2 regions of the Limosilactobacillus albertensis genome follow, and region 2 is predicted to be linked to the other one. Evidence: predicted binding sites of a transcription regulator. Region 2 holds the regulator's gene; the other holds the start of a gene.

Region 1 (6,304 bases), on a different contig from region 2:
ACGAGCATCACGTTCAGCATATACAGGGTATTCCTTACCATCAACAACAATACCAGTATCAGTAGCTGAAACTTCACCAGGGAACTTACCATGAGTTGAGTCATACTTAAGTAAGTATGCCAACATGGAAGGAGTAGTCAAATCGTTGATTGCAACAACTTCAATATCATTTGTGTTGAGTTCGTGAATCCGACGAAATGCTAAACGACCAATACGGCCAAAACCGTTAATACCAATTTTTACAGTCATACTGCAAATTCCTCCTTTAGGAAAAACATAAATTAGTGTACTTGCTTAGTTTATCACATTACATCAGCATCGCAACTGTCAACCATTGTAAGTGACGCAGTGGTAAGGTCTAAGCAATATACAACTCCTACGATACTTATGATACCATCTTCAAAAAAATTGTCTATTCAATCACAACATTTTTCTGATGTAAGCGTTATTTTGATTAAATTTTTCAAATAATCCTTGCAATCCATTATAATTTAAGATAGTATAATATTTGTTGACGCGCCCTTAGTGTAATGGATCGCACGTGAGATTCCGGTTCTCGAGATCCGAGTTCGACTCTCGGGGGGCGCATTCTGTGAGGCTGCTATAGCCTCTTTTTTATTTTTAAATTTTATATATAAAAATAATCCCTATATCTAGGAAAAAGCCTAAATATAGGGATTTATGTTTAATTAAACTTATTAAGTATTACTTTAATTTTGAATTATTTTCCATTACGCCATCAAGCAAACCGTAATCTACCGCTTCCTGTGCCGTTAAGTAATGGTCACGTTCAGTATCAGCCTGAATCTTTTCAATTGGCTGACCAGAATTCTTAGCTAAAATGCCATTAAGCATCTTTCTAGTCTTCAAAATTTCAGTAGCAGCAATTTCAATTTCAGTTTGCTGACCTTGTGCTCCACCAGATGGCTGGTGAATCAGAACTTGTGAGTGCGGTAACCCAAAACGCTTCCCCTTAGCACCAGATGATACTAACACACTGGCCATAGAAGCAGCCATTCCGATGACGATAGTTTGAACATCAGCCTTAATAAAGTTCATGGTGTCGTAAATTGCCATTCCTGAGGTAACAACTCCACCAGGTGAATTAATGTATAAATAAATGTCTTTAGTTGAATCTTGCGCATCAAGGAATAGAAGCTGCGCAACAATTGAATTTGCCATTTCGTCTTCAATTGGACCGGAAAGCATAATAATGCGGTCCTTCAGAAGCCGTGAGTAAATGTCATAAGCACGTTCACCACGTGATGATTGCTCAATGACAGTAGGAACTAAATTCATAATATGGCCTCCTTAAGTTAATTAGCACTCGTTAGTCTTGTATGCTAACGGATAATAATACTATACTCGATTGGTCAAAAAAGGTCAAATGTTTTAACCTTTATTTAATATTTTTGTAAAAATAAAGACCATGCATTAAGCTGCATGATCTTTTTTATGAATTACTTTTCTTCAGCTGGCTTTTCCTTAGCCCACTTACGAATAGCTTCAATCTTCTTTTCTTTTAATGCTCGCTTGTACTTTGAAGCGATTGGGCGACGGCCTTGTACGCCGTATGGGTGTGCTTTACGCATGTGTATTTGCCTCCTTTTATATTAAACGTAAATTAATTAACGTTCCAATTATACCGGGCATCGTTTTAAAAAGCAAGTCTCTCTAAATTTCAAAAAATAAGTCTTCTCAAGAAAAAATTAAGAAATATTTTATTGGAATTGTTAAACGATTATCTTTACTATTGCCTTAGCTTTTCAGCCAATTGACCTATACCAATTTTAATCAACGCCTACCAAACGTTACAATTAAAAGATTTACATTTTAGACCAATTAGGGTATGATACAGAGTATAGACATGAGAAATAAAGTAATGGTGTAAGACCGAGGAGGATATAACTATGTCAGTAAATACCTTAAACATTTTTAACGTTACCACAAATTGGAATGAATTAGATCAAGAATGTGCCGCTACAGAATTAGCATTGATTAGTGAAAGCATTAATAAAAAATAGGTTTTCTTTTTTATAAAAAGGCCTTTAGCATACCCTGTCATTCAAGGATGAAGATATGCTAAAGGCTTTTATTATTTTACTTGTGAAGCACGCAATTCATCAGCGTATGCATTTAATTTGCGTAGACGATGGTTAACCCCTGACTTTGAAATTGGCCCCCCTGGTACTAATTCGCCTAGTTCTTTTAAGCTTACTTCTTGATGGGCAAGCCGCGTTTCAGCTATTTCTCTTAATTTATCAGGCAAACTGCTAAGTCCGACACGTGAATCAATAAATTCAATATTTTCAATCTGCCGGGTAGAAGCATTGGCAATTTTGTTTAGGTTAGCATTTTCACAGTTCACCAATCGATTAACAGAGTTTCGCATATCGCGTACAATTCGTACATTTTCAAATTGTAGCATGGAATTTGTTGCCCCGATTAGTGACATAAAATTTGCAATTTTTTCTGCTTCTTTTAGATAAACAATGAATCCGCTTCGTCGTGCCGTTGTCTGCGCATTTAAGCCAAATTTGTTTATCATTTGGGCAATCATTTCGTTGTGTTCTTCATATAAAGAATAGATTTCCAAATGGTAACGTGAAGTTTCAGGATTATTAACCGATCCTCCCGCAAGAAAGGCCCCCCGCAAATAAGACCGCACCATCCATTCATCTTTAAGCAGCTCGACTGGTACCTGTTCTTTAATCTGGAAGTTTTGTAGAATTCCTAAATCATCTAAAACATGCTGGGCATGGTAACGCAAACGGACAATATACTGATTATTTTTCTTTAATTTCATCTTTCGCCGTACTACAATTTCACTTTCTACCCCGTAAAACTGTTTTAGCAGTGAATAGATTCGACGTGCAATAGCAGGATTTTCAGTCTGCACGTTAAGTATCAATTGCCGATCAGCAATCCCAATTGATCCATTCATCCGAATAAGCGCCATTAGCTCAGCTTTTGCATTGTCACGATGAACTTTTATTCCTGTTAATTCTTTTTTTACCTCGCTCGCGTATGACACTTAGCATCTGCCTCCTTATTAATCGTGGACCTGATGAAGCCGGTTCATTAATTCTGCCACTACCTTATCTCGATCATGAAATGCCCCGTTATCTTTAAGGCGTAAGAAATTAGAACTAATTACCCGGCAGCCTTGCGCACGTAATCCGCGAAAATCATGCTTAACCGGTTGAGAAATTTCGTTCCATTCTTGGAAGTCAAGATAATTAGCAGGAACTGGTTGAATATTAACTAAGACCGTATCAATAAAGTTTTTCCCAAGATGTTGATTTAGGACACGGACATGATCAGCATCAGTAAAATTATCAGTTTCGCCTTTCTGCGTCATAATATTACAAATATATATTACTTCAGCTTTGCTCTCACATACCGCTTGTCCTACCTCAGAAATCATAAGGTTGGGAAGAATACTTGTAAATAAACTACCAGGACCGATAACAATTTGATCAGCATTTTTAATTGCGGTCAAAACCTCAGAAACAGGTCGTGCAGGATGACCATCATTATCGGCAGAAGGGGTTACCCATACTCGTTTAATCTGTTTATGAGCTGCCGTTATCTCTGATTCACCGCTTAATTTTGTTCCATCTGTAAATTCAGCATTTAATGTTAACGGTTCATTAGCGACTGGATAAATGTGACCATTAATTTTCATCATTTCAGATAGTTCTTGAACTGCTGTAAAAATACCGCCTTTCATTTCAGATAAAGCTGAAATAATCAAATTACCGATTGCATGGCCGGCAAAGAATTGATCACTACTCTTAAAGCGGTATTGGAAAATATCAAGTTCAAGATCCGGCAATTCCGATAGTGCAACTAAAACATTGCGAATATCACCAGGTGGCACAACATTAATATAATTACGTAATATTCCTGATGAACCGCCATCGTCAGCAACGGTCACAACCGCTGTAACATCAGCATCTTGATCTCGTAATCCGCGCAAAACAACTGGGAGTCCAGTTCCACCACCGATTACTACAATCTTTGGTTTATGCAACATAATCAAAACTCCTCTTTACTTCGCCTTTTCAACGTCCCGATGGTAAGTATTAACCTTATACCCATCAGTTTTTAAATCAGCAGATATTTTATTAGCAATTGTCACTGACCGATGTTGACCACCGGTACACCCAATTGCAATTGTTAAACTACTCTTGCCTTCACGAATATACCCTGGCAGAGATATTTCTAAGAGTGAACGCAAGTGTTGATAAAATTCTTTAGCAAGCGGACTCTGCATTACATATTCTTGAACCACCTTATCATTCCCGGTTAGGTGCTTTAATTCCGGGATATAAAATGGGTTAGGCAAAAAGCGAACATCCATTACAATATCAGCATCAAGCGGTAACCCGTACTTAAAGCCAAATGACATTATCTCAACATAAAAATCACTGCCTTCACCATGACCAAAAAGCTTATTTAGCCGTAATTTCAGGTTACGAGGCGTTATATTCGTTGTGTCAATTACAATATCAGCTTGACTCTTGAGGTCAGCAGATAGCTTTCGTTCTAATTCAACCCCATCTAAAATTCGACCATGCGGTGACAATGGATGTGACCGACGAGTTTCTTTATAACGGGAAATTAACGTAACGTCATTTGCATCAAGGAATAATAACTTAACATCTAAATCAGAACGTTGCTTTAGCTTTTCAAAATTTGGTAGAACTTCATCGTAAAAGCCCCGCGAACGCATATCCATCACCATAGCGATTTTATTGAATTCATCGGACTCTTCAATTACATCTACAAACCGTTCTGCTAATCCCGGAAGCATATTATCAATTACAAAGTATCCTAAATCTTCTAAGCTATGAACGGCAACAGTTTTACCTGCCCCGCTCATCCCCGTAATTATTACTACTTTTAGTTTTTCATCTGCCATTAATAGTTTCCTTTCTTCCTTACAGCTACTCACCCATTTTATCACATCAAGCCGGGCGTGTCTTACCCAAGCAAGAAAAAGCTAACTACAAAAGAAAAAGGCCCCTAGCGTTCAATTTTACTGAACTCTAGAGGCCTATCTGTACTTGCGGAGAACATTTTGTTAGGCTCCTCCTCAAACGCTAATGCATCCGCCGTTGATCCATCCGCTTAACAATATATAAAATTGGCAATCCGACAATAACAATCCCTATAAAAAGAATTACACCAGCCGGATCATTCATAACTTCACTTACGAGGACAAAAATCCCACCAGCAATCGCAATAATCGGAACGAGGGGGTAAAGCGGCGTGCTAAACGGCCGTGGTCCCTTATTTTTTCTTCTTAAAATGAAGATACCAAAAAATGCTAGTAAATAGAAACAATATACAGTAAACACACATAAATCTGATAAATGATCAGGATCAAAGAAGCACATCATGATTGTTGCTAATACGATAATAAACATTGTTGCAACAACCGGTGACTTCCCTTTAGGTGTAATATACGAGAGATACCGTGAAAACGGTAAGTCGCGTCGACGAGCCATGGCATAGACAATCCGCGGGAACGTAATCATTTTTCCATTTAATGTCCCCATCATCGAAATAATAATCCCAGCTGATAGCAACTTACCGCCAATTGCCCCAAAAGCTTTAACGGCTAGATAAGCTGTTGCATTTTCACCTAATCGATGAATTGTATTAACAGGAAGAAATTTAAGGATTCCAATAGTAATTAAGGTATAGATAATTAGTACCGCCGTAATTCCTAAAATAATAGCGCGAGGAAGCAACTTTTGCGGATTTTTCATTTCACCACCAAGGTTAGCAATTAAAATCCAGCCATCATAACCAAATAATGTTGCTAAAACCGCTACCCCAAAGCCACCAGTTGATTGATGAATTTCTGTAACAGTCTGTCCAAACGCGTCTTGCTGACCCCAGAAAAGGCCAAAAATAATGATAGCAGCAATCGGAATCATTTTTCCTGCTGTTGTAATGATAGAAAAAATTGCACCGACTTTATTTTCAAATAAATTCATTATTCCAATTGCAACAACTGTAATTACTGCCAATGGTATTCGCCATTGTGCTCCCAGGCCAAAAAAGTTAGCCATTAAAATACTCATAAAACCGGCAACTGAAGCAATAATCGCAGGACCGTATACAATTACCTGCATCCACCCGGCAAGGAAACCGAGAATCCGGCCATAAATGTTTTCAATATATACATAAAGCCCACCGGTATATGGCATCTGCGCTCCGATTTCGGCAACAGTTAGTCCACCAGTCAAGGTAATAATTCCCCCGAAAACCCAAGCAGCGATTGCAAGAG
Region 2 (6,304 bases):
AAGTTCAAATCTTGTAATTCCGATTTATATTAAGAAGGACTGTCATTAAACGGTAAATCGTTGAATGACAGTCCTTTTATTTATGTTATTTAGAAATTTGATACTAATTACTATACCGCTTTTCAAACTTCATATTCCAGAGCCATTGAAGATTAATTGATGGCTTCGACACATGATATTTGATTTCACTTTGAATACGATCTAGCTCGCTAAGAATTAGTTTTTCAGAATAATCAGGCATTCCTTTACCACGTTCGATTTTATAGATCTTACCATCTGATTCAAAATCGATAGTAAATTTATCATCTTCAATGTTCTCGTTATCAAAGTTTGCGTCACTTGCGTTAGGATAATATTCTGCAAGGGTATTTGAGATACTCAGAAGGTCGTTATTCTGAGCGATGTTTTTTCTTTGGATTTGTGGATTAAAACCTTCTCGAACATCTCCAAAATATTCGACTTTGTATCCTGGCACGTATTTTCGAGCGAGGGGGTCATCAGATCGCACGTTTATTACGGCAATAAAAGGGTATTGATATCTTTTATGCGGCATATGGGTTGCGTAATAGTAGGCATTGTAATGAAGATTGAGGGGAATCAAGATAAAATATGTAATAGCAAATAAAAATAAAATAGCTGATGATATTAGAAAAACTTTGAGTTCCTTCATAATTTAGTCTCCCTAAGAGTCTATTTGTTAAATTAAAAGTAGGATGGCTAAAATTATAGCTTATAGTGCTGAGAAGCTTCAACTATTGTTCTTATGTGATTAAGTAAATAAATAAAAACGTCAACTAGCATTAGGAGTGCCAATTGACGTCTTAGATCATTTATTAAAACTATCTTTTATAAACTTTGCAATTTGTTCAACAGGAATTTTTTCCATGTTGTCATAGAGATCAATGTGTTCACAATTTTCAATAACGAGTTTCTGCTTTGGCTGATCAGCAAGGTAGTAAGCTCGCTCGGAATAAGACCGTGAATGCGCCTTGTCCCCATAGACAAATAAAATTGGTCGCGGTGAAATTTCTTTAATGTAATCCATGGCAGAAAATTCGAGCATTGCAAGGTTAGAAGTAGTAGTTGCAGTTCCACGGGCATTTGGATGGAATCCCCGCTTAAGAGCATAGAAACGGAGCCATTCGTTTGTTAGATTATCCTGATTTGGTAAATCATCGATACTATCATATGGCGTTTCAGGGAATGATGGGTGATAATCGGGCTGTCCATTTTCAAAGTCATCCCAGCGCTGGCGAGATAATTGATCTTTAAGCTGGAATAGCTGTTCTGGTGCCAGGTTGGCCATTTCACGAATATCTGTCATGTCATACAGTGAAATAGTAACAACCGACTTAATTCGTGTATCAACAGCTGCCGCGCTGATCGCAAATCCTGCGCCGCCACTAATTCCAATTACGCTAATTTGTTCCCGATTAACATGTGCAGCTTTAGTTCCTAAATAATCAACTGCTGCACTAAAGGATTCGGCGTACAAGTCAGGAGATGCAACGTGCCGAGGTTCACCAGCAGATTCTCCCATATATACTTGGTCAAATGCCAACGTGATAAAACCAAGTTGTGCAAATTTATTTGCGTAAACCGCTGCGGCTTGTTCCTTGGTACTTCCGTATGGGGCTCCGATAATAATTGCTGGTAATAATTAGTCCTCTTTTAAATTTTTAGGGGCATAAATATCGGCCGCAATAGCTATCCCGTAACGATTATTGTAACGGACATGCCGACGTTCTACTTTTTCATTTAGCTTGGTGATATATCCATAAGCCATTGATATCACTCCTTTGAATGGTTAAATAAATTATAACATTCCTCGTGGAGATAGAATAACTGACTTTATTAAAAGTAAATTTTTAGTGATAAATTGTAAGTGATTTACTGTACAAATTTATTTGCATTGGTTTAGAAGCGGTGGTTCCTTATCTGTTAATGATTTAAGAGTAGATATATTGTAGTGGTATCATGACGGGTTCTATAAATGTGCAAAATTTCACTTTAAATTTGTCAAGGAGTTATGGTACTATAAGCATTGTAAAAAGTAATTTGTTTATTAAAGGAGATCTTACCTTATGAAGGCTGCTGTAATTAATGATCCAGTAGATGGATACGTTACTGTTAAAGATGTTCAGCTCCGGGATTTAAAGCCGGGCGAAGCATTAGTTGATATGGAATACTGTGGTTTATGCCACACTGACCTTCACTGTGCTGCTGGTGATTTTGGCAAGAAGCCAGGTCGGATTATTGGACACGAAGGTGTTGGTCGTGTATCCAAGGTTGCCCCTGGCGTTACTTCCTTAAAAGTTGGCGACCGAGTATCAATTGCTTGGTTCTTTAAGGGCTGTGGACACTGTGAATACTGTTTGACTGGTCGTGAGACCCTTTGTCGGAACGTTCTTAACGCTGGTTATACTGCCGATGGTGCAATGGCTGAACAATGTATTGTTCCAGCTGATTACGCTGTTAAGGTTCCAGAAGGCCTTGACCCTGTTGAAGCTACTTCATTAACTTGTGCTGGTGTTACTATGTACAAGGCATTAAAGGTTGCTGACATTAAGCCAGGTCAATGGGTATCCATTGTTGGTGCTGGTGGTTTGGGTAACTTAGGTATCCAATTTGCTCACAATGTCTTTGGCGCTCACGTTATTGCCGTTGATGGTAACCCTGACAAGCTTCAAGCTGCTAAGGAAAATGGTGCTGAAATTTTGATTAACCGTCATGATGGTGATGTTGATCAACAAATTCAAGAAAAGGTTGGCGGTGTTCATGCTGCTGTAGTTACTGCTGTAACGACGGCTGCCTTTGATCAAGCTGTTGACTCTCTTCGTCCAGATGGTAAGTTAGTTGCTGTTGCCCTTCCACAAGGTGACATGAAGCTTAACATTGCTAAGACTGTTCTTGATGGTATCATTGTTGCGGGTTCATTAGTTGGTACTCGTCAAGACTTAGCTGAATGTTTCCAATTCGGTGCTGAAGGTAAGGTTCACCCAATTGTAAAGACTCGTAAGTTAAGTGAAATTAACGACATGATTCAAGAACTTAAGGATAATAAGGTTGTTGGTCGTAACGTTGTTGATTTTGTTCACAATAAATAATTAAAATAGTTCATATTTAATTCTCTAAAAGGCTAGTGAAGCGAGAAGGTTTCACTAGTCTTTATTATTCTCTTAAAATCAGTAAAGATAATCAGAGAATTAGGCGTCGGTTTTAAAAGTGTGGTAAAATAATGGTCAAGATTAGTCAGAGAAGCCGAGGTGATATAATGGAGAATAAAAGTATTTCAGATATTATCGAAGCATATTTAAAAGAAATTCTTGGTGATTCAGCACAGGTCGAGATTCGACGTTCTGAGATTGCCAATCATTTTGATGTTGTGCCATCACAGATTAATTATGTAATAAAGACTCGATTTACCATTCAAAATGGTTATTTAGTTAAAAGCAAGCGTGGTGGCGGTGGATATATTCGAATTGAGCGGGTTAATTTACTTGATGACGTAAATGTGCTAAACTCACTCATTCAAGCAATTGGCGATTCGGTTCGTGAGCGTGATGCTTTTGATATTGTTCGTACATTATATGAAGAAAACGTAATTACAAGACGTGAAGGTGATTTGATGTTAGTGGCATTATCCAAACAAGCTTTATCAATCGGTGATAGTAAAGCTGAAGATCATCTTCGAGCACGGATTCTAATATCATTCTTGAACCGACTACGCTATGAGAGTTAAAAGGGGGACTGTACATGGATAATATGTTCACACCAAGTGCAAAGCATGTTCTAGCAATTGCGCAGGAACAAGCAAAATATTTTAAACATCAAGCAGTGGGCACTGAACACCTTTTGCTTGCTCTCTCAATGGATAAAGATGGCATTGCTAATAAGATTTTTGAACAATTTTCTGTAACCAGTGATGATATTCGTGAAGAAATTGAACGTCTAATTGGTTATGGGACGATGGAAAACTTAGGAGCATCAGATTATCTACCATATTCACCTAAAGCAAAACAGGTACTATCACTAGCTGGTAGAGAGGCCCAACAAATGCATGCGTTAAAGATAGGAACTGAACACTTATTATTAGCTTTAATTGCTGATGAGAGCGTCCTATCTTCGCGTATTCTATACAGTCTAGATATTGTGCCACGGCAGATGAGGAAGGTTATTTTACGACGATTAGGAATTGCCGATAACCAGCAACGGTCGGCAAATCGGCAACAAGTACGGCGACGGCCTCAGCAAAATGGCACACCTACTTTGGATAAATTAGCTCGGGATATGACAGAACTAGCCCGTAATGGCCGCCTTGATCCTGTTATTGGGCGAGAGAAAGAAGTTAAACGTGTAGAACAAATTCTCAGCCGTCGTACCAAAAATAATCCGGTTCTAATTGGAGAACCAGGAGTAGGGAAGACAGCGATTGCAGAAGGCTTAGCTCAGCGAATGGTTGATGGAAAGGTACCAGATGAGCTGGCAAATAAACGATTAATGATGTTAGATATGGGATCATTAGTTGCAGGTACTAAATATCGTGGTGAATTTGAGGACCGGCTAAAGAAAGTCATTGATGAGATTCAAACTGATGGGCATGTAATTCTTTTCATCGATGAGCTTCATACGCTAATTGGTGCTGGGGGTGCAGAAGGTGCTATTGATGCCTCAAATATCTTAAAACCTGCATTGGCGCGTGGTGAATTGCAAACAATTGGTGCCACGACCCTTGACGAGTATCAAAAGTATATTGAATCTGATGCCGCTCTTGAACGGCGATTTGCGACTGTCCAAGTAGACGAACCAACGACAGATCAAACTCTCCAAATCCTACGCGGCTTAAGACCAAAATATGAAGAACATCACCATGCTAGGATTACTGATGATGCATTAGAACAAGCAGTTAAACTGTCTGATCGTTATATTTCTGATCGATTCCTGCCTGACAAAGCAATTGATTTAATTGATGAGTCGGCAGCAATGGTCAGAATTGATGCTGAAGATAAAAAGAACCGGCAACCATCTCTTGAGAGTCAGTTAGAAGACTTGCGGGCACAGAAGGAAGAGGCAATTGATAACCAAGACTTTGATCAGGCAGCAACGCTTCGTCAACAAGAATTAGCGCTTAAAGATAAGATTGACCGTAAAGAGCAGCGCAATCAAAAGAAAAATTCACAAAATTATAAATTAAAGGTAACTGGTGAAAATATTGCCCAAGTTGTTGCCGAATGGACAGGTGTTCCGTTGACACAGTTAAAAAAGAGCGAAAGTGAACGCTTAGTTAATCTTGAAAAAGTTCTTCATCAACGGGTAATTGGGCAAGATGAAGCTGTTGCGGTAGTGGCCAAAGCGATCCGGCGGGCACGAAGCGGGTTAAAGGATCCAAGTCGTCCAATCGGTTCGTTCATGTTCTTAGGGCCAACAGGGGTAGGAAAGACAGAGTTAGCTAAAGCGCTGGCGGCAGCTATTTTCGGATCAGAAGATAATATGATTCGGATTGACATGTCTGAGTATATGGAAAAGTATAGTACTAGTCGTCTAATCGGGGCTGCTCCTGGATATGTTGGCTATGATGAAGGCGGTCAGTTGACCGAAAAAGTACGCCAGCACCCATACTCTGTTGTTTTATTAGATGAAGCTGAAAAGGCCCACCCAGACGTATTTAATTTACTACTACAAGTTTTAGATGATGGGTACTTAACCGATGCTAAAGGACGACGGGTAGATTTTCGAAATACGATCATTATTATGACCTCAAATCTTGGAGCAACCCAATTGCAAGATGAAAAGGAAGTAGGCTTTGGAGCAAAAGATATGTCCCAAGACTACAATGCGATGTCAGCTGCTATTAAACAGCAAATGAAACTTTACTTCCGTCCCGAATTCATTAACCGAATTTATGAAACGATTATCTTCCATTCGCTACAAAAGAAGGAACTTCACCAAATCGTTAAGTTAATGGTTGCAGACTTGAATAAGCGAGTAAGTGAACAAGGGATTAACTTAAAAGTGACCCCTGCCGCAATTGATTTAATTGCAAAACTTGGGTATGATCCTGCTTATGGTGCGCGACCATTACGCCGTGCTTTGCAGGACTATGTCGAAGATGATTTGAGTACAGGGTTATTAAGCGGTGAGATTAATGTTGGTGACGATGTTACGGTTGGCGCTCACCAAGGAAAAATTACTTTTAAGGTAAAAAAAGCAGACGAAGATAAAGCTGTTGAATTAAATTTGAATAAGTAAGATTTTTAAGTGATGATGATCCAATATTGGGAATTATCATCATTTTAATTTTAAA

Evidence for each region. The regulator CtsR, encoded in region 2, represses protease genes until heat stress. The targets are predictions, from matches to a motif close to TTGGTCAAAAAAGGTCAAANA.
Region 1: clpP (ATP-dependent Clp endopeptidase proteolytic subunit ClpP) is a predicted target of CtsR. The motif match lies at 1,370-1,390, and genes of this name have one in related genera.

Annotation. Positions count from the first base shown of each region.
Region 1 covers NZ_JACIVD010000044.1:63,121-69,424, reverse strand. Annotated here, with positions in the region: gene gap (type I glyceraldehyde-3-phosphate dehydrogenase) at 1-249, opposite strand, end outside; tRNA gene H5S41_RS01070 (tRNA-Arg) at 517-588, shown strand; gene clpP (ATP-dependent Clp endopeptidase proteolytic subunit ClpP) at 706-1,299, opposite strand; gene H5S41_RS11860 (hypothetical protein) at 1,461-1,592, opposite strand; gene whiA (DNA-binding protein WhiA) at 2,096-3,034, opposite strand; gene mgfK (gluconeogenesis morphogenetic factor MgfK) at 3,053-4,039, opposite strand; gene rapZ (RNase adapter RapZ) at 4,055-4,927, opposite strand; gene H5S41_RS01045 (APC family permease) at 5,109-6,304, opposite strand, start outside.
Region 2 covers NZ_JACIVD010000065.1:87,998-94,301, forward strand. Annotated here, with positions in the region: tRNA gene H5S41_RS07055 (tRNA-Pro) at 1-23, shown strand, start outside; gene H5S41_RS07060 (hypothetical protein) at 104-670, opposite strand; gene H5S41_RS07065 (alpha/beta hydrolase) at 827-1,648, opposite strand; gene H5S41_RS11965 (hypothetical protein) at 1,661-1,786, opposite strand; gene adhP (alcohol dehydrogenase AdhP) at 2,085-3,107, shown strand; gene H5S41_RS07075 (CtsR family transcriptional regulator) at 3,275-3,742, shown strand; gene H5S41_RS07080 (ATP-dependent Clp protease ATP-binding subunit) at 3,757-6,249, shown strand.